2 regions of the Pseudomonas sp. HS6 genome follow, and region 1 is predicted to be linked to the other one. Evidence: predicted binding sites of a transcription regulator. Region 1 holds the regulator's gene; the other holds the start of a gene.
What was found. Region 1 encodes sigma-54, which starts transcription at its own class of promoters, with help from an activator protein. Its sites were predicted from a motif close to ANTGGCATNNANNTTGCTNT; they were not measured.

Region 1 (4,144 bases):
ATCGAACGTAAGAGGACAGTATGAGGCTCGTTAAAACCCTCCCTATTTTGCTCAGTCTGGGCGCAGCACTGGGAAGCGTGAGCGCCTGGGCTCTGCCGAACGATAGTCAGCAACCTATCCGCATCCAGGCTGACGATGCTCAGCTCGATGACAAGAATGGCGTCGCGACCTACAAGGGCGATGTGATCATCACCCAAGGCTCGATGATCGTTAAAGGCAACACCGTGACCATGACCCGCGCGCCCAACGGCGATATCGACGTCGTGACTTCGGTGGGCAATCTGGCCTACTTCGAGCAATTGCAGACCCAGGGCGACGCCAAGCCGGTTCAAGGCTACGGCGTGACCATTCAGTACCATGCGCAGCAAAACCGCGTTGTACTGATCGACAAGGCCAAGGTCATCGACAAGGACAACAACGTCACTCAAGGCGAGAAAATCGTCTATGACACGGTGAAAAAACTGGCCAGCGCCGGTCGCGCCACCGGCAACAAGGTCACCGAAGCGCGCCCGCGCATCGACATGGTGATCCAGCCGAAGAAGAAAACCGACGAGAAAACCCAGTAATGGCAACTCTGAAAGCTCAGCACCTGGCCAAGGCCTATAAAAGCCGCCAGGTCGTGCGCGATGTCAGCCTGTCGATCGACAGCGGGCAGATCGTCGGCCTGCTCGGCCCCAATGGCGCCGGCAAGACCACCTGCTTCTACATGATCGTCGGCCTGGTACAGGCCGATCAGGGTCGCGTGCTGATCGACGACCTGGACGTCAGCCATCAGCCAATGCACGGCCGCGCCAAGGCCGGTATCGGGTATCTGCCCCAGGAAGCGTCGATCTTCCGCAAACTGTCGGTGGCCGACAACATCATGGCCATCCTCGAGACCCGTCAGGAGCTCGACAAGGCCGGCCGTCGCAAGGAGCTGGAAAGCCTGCTGCAGGAGTTCCACATCAGCCACATCCGCGACAACCTCGGCATGAGCCTGTCCGGTGGTGAACGTCGCCGAGTGGAAATCGCCCGCGCACTGGCCACTGCACCGAAATTCATCCTGCTCGACGAACCGTTCGCCGGTGTCGACCCGATTTCCGTGGGCGACATCAAGCAGATCATTCACCACCTCAAGGCCAAGGGCATCGGTGTACTGATCACCGACCACAACGTCCGCGAGACGCTGGATATCTGTGAAACGGCCTACATCGTTAATGATGGCCAACTGATCGCCGAAGGCGACTCCGCGACCATCCTCGCCAATGATCTGGTGAAGGAAGTGTATCTGGGTCACGAGTTCCGCCTGTAAGCGCGACAGCATTCGACCAGCCGTCCGGGTGCTGTAACGTTGAAGCGCACTTTTATACGCTTTTATTGTTACAGCGCTCTAGGCAAACACGACAGTTTCAGGCATATAATTTGCTTAAGTTTGGCGCTCCGGCGCCCTGTAGTGGATGGCGCATAGCGCCGGCGAATAAGGTGTTAAGCCCCTGCCATGAAACCATCGCTAGTCTTGAGAATGGGCCAGCAGCTGACGATGACACCGCAGCTGCAACAGGCCATCCGCCTGCTCCAATTGTCGACCCTGGATCTGCAACAGGAAATCCAGGAGGCTCTGGAATCCAATCCGATGCTCGAACGTCAGGAAGACGGCGACGACTTCGACAACTCCGATCCCATGGCCGACAACGCCGAACAGAAGCCCAACACCGAGATCCAGGAACCCTCCTATCAGGAGACCGCACCGACGGTCGATAATCTTGAAGAAGGCGAATGGAACGAGCGAATCCCCAACGAACTGCCGGTGGACACTGCTTGGGAAGACGTCTACCAGACCAGTGCCAGTAGCCTGCCGAGCAGCGATGACGACGAGTGGGACTTCACCACCCGTACCTCCGCCGGCGAGAGCCTGCAAAGCCACCTGCTGTGGCAGTTGAACCTGGCGCCGATGTCCGACACCGATCGCCTGATCGCCGTCACCCTGATCGACTGCATCAACAATCAGGGCTACCTCGACGAAACCCTCGAAGAAATCCTCGACGCCTTCGATCCGGAGCTCGACATCGAGCTGGACGAGATCGAAGCCGTCCTGCACCGCATCCAGCAATTCGAACCTGCCGGCATTGGCGCACGCAACCTGGGCGAATGCCTGCTGCTGCAATTGCGCCAGCTATCGGCCAAGACTCCTTGGCTCGCGGAGGCCAAGCGTCTGGTCACCGATTACATCGACCTGCTTGGCAGCCGCGACTACAGCCAGCTGATGCGCCGCATGAAGCTCAAGGAAGATGAACTGCGCCAGGTCATCGAACTGGTACAGAGCCTCAACCCGCGCCCAGGCTCGCAAATCGAATCCACCGAAGCCGAATACGTGGTGCCTGACGTCATCGTGCGCAAGGACAACGAACGCTGGCTGGTTGAGCTGAACCAGGAATCGGTGCCACGCCTGCGAGTCAACGCTCAGTACGCCGGTTTCGTCCGTCGCGCCGACACCAGCGCCGACAACACCTTCATGCGCAATCAATTGCAGGAAGCCCGCTGGTTCATCAAGAGCCTGCAGAGCCGCAACGAAACCCTGATGAAAGTGGCCACCCAGATCGTCGAGCATCAACGCGGCTTTCTTGAATACGGCGACGAAGCCATGAAGCCGCTGGTACTGCATGACATCGCTGAAGCGGTGGGCATGCACGAGTCGACCATTTCCCGGGTCACCACGCAGAAATTCATGCATACCCCCCGGGGCATTTATGAACTGAAATACTTTTTCTCCAGCCACGTCAGCACCTCCGAAGGCGGTGAATGCTCGTCCACGGCGATTCGCGCGATCATCAAAAAACTGGTTGCCGCGGAAAATCAGAAAAAGCCGTTGAGTGACAGCAAGATCGCTGGTTTACTGGAGGCACAAGGCATTCAGGTGGCTCGCCGCACCGTCGCCAAGTACCGCGAATCCCTCGGGATCGCGCCTTCGAGCGAACGCAAGCGGTTGATGTAAGCCACGTTACAGCGTTCCAGTGGCAGGCTCTTCGGCCTGCCGCTTTATGCACTGGCAACGAAGGAGAAGCTGTATGCAAGTCAACATCAGTGGACACCAACTGGAAGTTACCCAACCTCTCCGTGAGTACGTTGAGCAAAAGCTCAAGAGGCTTGAGGGCCATTTCGACAAGATCACCAACGTGCAAGTCACGATGTGCGTCGAGAAGCTGAAGCAGAAAATCGAAGCCACGCTGCATATTCCCGGTAACGAGGTCGTCGCAAACGCGGAACATACAGATATGTACGCTGCGATCGACGCGCTGACCGACAAGCTTGATAAACAACTCAAAAAGCATAAGGAAAAGACCCAGAGCCTGCTTCAGGGCGCTACCGGTCGATAACCCCCACCCCCATGATCCGACTTGAAAGCATCCTGACCCCCGGCCGTTCCCTCGTGAACGTGCCGGGCGGCAGCAAAAAGAAAGCCCTCGAACAAATTGCCAACCTGATCGCCCGGGAAGTACCGGATCTGGAGATGCAAGATGTCTTCGAGGCGCTGATTGCCCGTGAAAAACTCGGCTCGACCGGTTTTGGCAACGGCATCGCCATTCCCCACTGCCGCCTCAAGGGCTGTGAGTCGCCCATCAGCGCCTTGATGCACCTTGAAGCGCCCATCGATTTCGACGCCATCGATGGTGCACCGGTCGACCTGCTGTTTGTGCTGCTGGTCCCCGAAGCCGCCACCGATGCGCACCTGGAACTGCTGCGCCAGATCGCCAGCATGCTCGACCGCAAGGAAGTACGCGAAAAACTGCGTCGCGCTACCACCAACGAAGCCTTGTATCAGGTTGTCCTGGACGAGCAAAACGGGCACTAAACATGCGCTTGATCATTGTCAGTGGCCGCTCCGGCTCGGGTAAAAGTACCGCCCTGGATGTCCTCGAGGACAACGGCTACTACTGCATCGACAATTTGCCTGCCGGCCTGCTGCCGGAACTGGCGGAACGCGCACTGATTCATACGGAACTGTCTCAGCCACTGGTCGCGGTATCGATCGATGCGCGCAATCTGCCAAGCCATCTATCGCGCTTTCCGGAGTTGCTTGAGGAGGTCCGCAGCCGGCACATCCAGTGCGACGTCCTGTATCTGGATGCCGATGAAGAAACCCTGCTCAAGCGCTTCTCGGAAACCC
Region 2 (4,144 bases), 1.2 Mb from region 1:
AGACGCGACCAGAGGCACAGGCGATAGGCGGTTTCCATGGTCGCCATGCCACGCACGGCGGAGGTGTGCTCGCGGGCTTCTTCAAGGCCAAGCCCGACGGCTTCCTCGATGAGCAGGCCTTCAAGGCCTTTGGGGCAAGTGAGGAAGAGTTCGAAACGGTCGGACATGGTTTTTCCAGAGCCTTTGGCTAATGAACCGGCAACGCATTGCCGATCCGGTTTTCAATCAGGCGCTTTTCTACAAGAGCGCCCGCGTGGCACGAAGGTGTGCCGTTCCATCCCCGCTGCTCGGGTTAAAAGAGCTTAGATGCCGGGACAGATAAAAAAGTTGATGCAACAAAATGACTCAAAGCAACCCTTCGTCGAAAAGTACCCGACGGTAAACGTGGGTCATTCTCACTAAGGCATTAAACCTGTCATACAGCGCAGGGCCGATCATACCGGGGTTTGGTGAATAAACATTCATGAAACCTGGCGTTACTTATCGCCATAGCATCCTTTTCGTTACGTCCTTATGACAAAACGGTCATTCCCTCGATGTGACTCATTGGTTAGAACTGGACACAGGTTGACGTCGCAACGGCGTCAACACCTTGGCTCGCCACGCCGGCAGCGAGCCGCCAACGGCAGAGTTTTTCTGCCAGACCTCAATTGAGGTCGACGCGACAAAAACAGTCAACAAGTGAGGGAAACACCCTATGAGAAGACTTAAGCGTGATCCGTTGGAAAGAGCATTTTTGCGCGGATATCAATATGGCGTTGGTGGCAAATCCCGTGAGCTTTGCCCATTTACTCTACCGTCGGTACGTCAAGCCTGGATCAACGGCTGGCGAGAAGGACGCGGCGACAACTGGGACGGTATGACCGGCACTGCGGGAATCCACAGACTCAACGAACTTCACGCCGTCGGCTGACACAGGGCACTTATTCCGACACGACAATCTGATTTCGCAACACCCTGATCACCATGCACGTCCTTCCCGGACGGCGGGCTACGGCCCAGGGGCTCCTTCGAGGAGCCCTTTTTTATGCCTGCCTTTTTATATCTGCCGATCAGCGCTTGGCGGCGATCGCGTCCACGGATTCGCGGATCAGCGCCGGGCCCTTATAGATGAAGCCGGAATAGATCTGCACCAGGCTCGCGCCGGCAGCGATCTTCTCGGCGGCATGCTTGCCTTCGGTGATACCGCCCGCCGCGATGATCGGAAGTTTGCCGCCCAGCTCGGACGCCAGCACTTTCACAGTGTGAGTGCTCTTCTCACGCACCGGCGCACCGGACAGACCGCCCGCCTCGTCACCATGCTCCATGCCTTCGACACCCACGCGGCTGAGGGTGGTGTTGGTAGCGATCACCGCGTCCATCCCGGTTTCGATCAGCGCTTGCGCGACTTGCGCGGTTTCTTCGTCGGTCATGTCCGGCGCGATCTTGATCGCCAGCGGTACATGCTTGCCGTGGCGCAGGGCCAGTTCGGCGCGGCGCGTGGCCAGGTCTGCCAGCAATTGCTTGAGCGAGTCGCCGAATTGCAGGCTGCGCAGGCCCGGGGTGTTCGGCGAGCTGACGTTGACCGTGATGTAACTGGCGTGGGCGTAGACCTTGTCCAGGCAGATCAGGTAGTCATCGACCGCACGCTCGACCGGCGTGTCGAAGTTCTTGCCGATGTTGATCCCCAGCACGCCTTTGTATTTGGCCGCCGCCACCCGCGCCAGCAGGTTATCCACACCGAGGTTGTTGAACCCCATGCGGTTGATGATCGCCTCGGCTTCCGGCAGGCGGAAAATCCGTGGTTTCGGGTTGCCCGGCTGTGGACGCGGCGTCACGGTGCCGATTTCGACAAACCCGAAACCCAGCTGCGCGAAGCCATCAATGGCCGCACCGTTCTTGTCCAGACCGGCCGCCAGACCGACAGGGTTCGGGAAGTCCAGGCCCATGACGCTCACCGGCAGCGACGCCGGCGCCTTGCACAGCAAGCCGTTGAGGCCCAAACGCCCGCCCGCGCCGATCAGATCCAGCGACAGATCGTGGGAGGTTTCCGGGGAAAGTTTGAACAACAGCTGACGGGCCAGGGTGTACATGGGCGGCTATGACTCGGGCGGCGAAAAGAGGCGGCGATTATAGCCGGGCATCGCCCCGCCGCGCGAGGCGCACGGGTAAATCCGTGCGCATGGCATATGCCTTGCACCTTCCTCGGCATCAGCCCGCAGGCCAATGGTGGTGTGCAGGCAAGGACAACGGCGTCGTCTCTCGGTTTTGCGCGGGCAAAGCCTGGGACGACGTTTTTTTTGAGGGTGGCTTTCATGACTCAAACCTCCGCCGGGCCACTGGCCTGGGTCAACGGCAGCGATGCCCCGGAAAAAACCGCGATCAACCTCGGCTTCATGGCCCTGAGCGACTGTGCCTCTGTGGTGGTCGCCGCGACCCAGGGCTTTCCTCAGCCTTACGGCTTGACCCTGAACCTCAAGCGCCAGAGTTCCTGGGCCAACCTGCGCGACAATCTGGTCAGCGGCGAGCTCGACGCCGCCCATAGCCTCTACGGCCTGATCTACGCGGTGCACCTGGGCATCGGCGGCGTCGCGCCCACCGACATGGCGGTGTTGATGGGCCTGAATCAGAACGGTCAGAGCCTCAACCTGTCCCACGGTTTGCAGGGACTGGGCGTGACCGGTCCTGAATCGCTGCACCACCATGTGCACCAAACCCGCGCAAAACTCACCTTCGCCCAGACCTTCCCCACCGGCACCCACGCCATGTGGCTTTATTACTGGCTCGCAAGCCAGGGCATCCATCCATTGCAGGATGTCGACAGCGTGGTGGTGCCGCCGCCACAAATGGTCGCGCACCTGCAGGCCGGTCGCATCGACGGGTTCTGCGTCGGCGAGCCGTGGGCCGCCAGCGCGGTGCAGCAGAATCTCGGCTTCACCATGGCGACCAGCCAGACCATCTGGCCCGATCACCCGGAAAAAGTCCTCGGCTGCACTCGTGCCTTCGTCGAGCAATACCCCAACACTGCCCGGGCGTTGGTGATGGCGATTCTCGAAGCCAGCCGTTTCATCGAAGAAAGCCCGGAAAACCGCCGCAGCACCGCGCAGTTGTTGAGCGCAGCGGAATACCTCGACACCCCGGTGTCCTGCATAGAACCGCGCTTTCTCGGTGACTACGACGACGGGCTGGGCAATCGCTGGCAGGATCCGCACGCCCTGCGCTTTCACGGCGATGGCGCGGTGAATCTGCCGTACCTGTCGGACGGCATGTGGTTCATGACCCAATTCCGCCGCTGGGGTCTGCTGCGCGATGACCCGGACTACCTCGCCGTCGCCCGTCAGGTGCAGCAACTGGCGCTGTACCGCGACGCGGCCAGCGCTGTCGGTGTGCCGGTCGGCACCGAGGACATGCGCAGCAGCCAGTTGATCGACGGCAAGCTCTGGGACGGCAGCGACCCGGCCGCCTACGCGCAAAGCTTCAAGCTGCACGCGTTGAGCAACAACGTCCCTCTTCTCGCCCGTCGCTGACAGGAGACCGCGAACATGCTGCGCATTCTGCTGATCAACGACACCGCGAAAAAAGTCGGGCGCCTGAAAGCTGCACTGACCGAGACCGGATTCGAGGTCATCGACGAGTCCGGCCTGACCATCGACCTGCCCGCACGCGTCGAAACGGTGCGCCCGGACGTGATCCTGATCGATACTGAGTCACCGAGCCGCGATGTGATGGAACAAGTGGTGCTGGTCAGCCGCGACCAACCCCGGCCGATCGTGATGTTCACCGACGAGCATGACCCCGGCGTGATGCGTCAGGCGATCAAGTCCGGGGTCAGTGCCTACATCGTTGAGGGCATTCACGCACAACGCTTGCAGCCTATTCTCGACGTGGCCATGGCCCGCTTCGAAAGCGACCAGGCCTTGCGCGCCCAGCTACAAGCTCGCGATCAACAACTGGCCGAGCGCAAACGCATCGAACTGGCCAAAGGGCTACTGATGAAAATGAAGGACTGCAACGAAGAAGAGGCCTACACCCTGATGCGTCGCCAGGCGATGAGCCGTCAGCAGAAACTGATTCAGGTGGCGGAGCAGATCATTGCCATGAGCGAGTTGCTTGGCTGAGGTTCTGTGGTGCTTTAGCGGCGCAAAATCAAAAGCAACCCTCACCC

Region 2: a site for sigma-54 is predicted at 2,161-2,180, ahead of JJN09_RS27235 (CmpA/NrtA family ABC transporter substrate-binding protein). Genes of this name have one in related genera too.

What each region holds. Positions count from the first base shown of each region.
Region 1 is NZ_CP067412.1:626,845-630,988, forward strand. It holds gene lptC (LPS export ABC transporter periplasmic protein LptC) at 1-34, shown strand, start outside; gene lptA (lipopolysaccharide transport periplasmic protein LptA) at 21-566, shown strand; gene lptB (LPS export ABC transporter ATP-binding protein) at 566-1,291, shown strand; gene JJN09_RS03045 (RNA polymerase factor sigma-54) at 1,478-2,971, shown strand; gene raiA (ribosome-associated translation inhibitor RaiA) at 3,045-3,353, shown strand; gene ptsN (PTS IIA-like nitrogen regulatory protein PtsN) at 3,365-3,829, shown strand; gene rapZ (RNase adapter RapZ) at 3,832-4,144, shown strand, end outside.
Region 2 is NZ_CP067412.1:6,011,746-6,015,889, forward strand. It holds gene rlmKL (bifunctional 23S rRNA (guanine(2069)-N(7))-methyltransferase RlmK/23S rRNA (guanine(2445)-N(2))-methyltransferase RlmL) at 1-167, opposite strand, end outside; gene JJN09_RS27225 (ribosome modulation factor) at 698-913, shown strand; gene JJN09_RS27230 (quinone-dependent dihydroorotate dehydrogenase) at 1,053-2,072, opposite strand; gene JJN09_RS27235 (CmpA/NrtA family ABC transporter substrate-binding protein) at 2,295-3,506, shown strand; gene JJN09_RS27240 (ANTAR domain-containing response regulator) at 3,522-4,097, shown strand.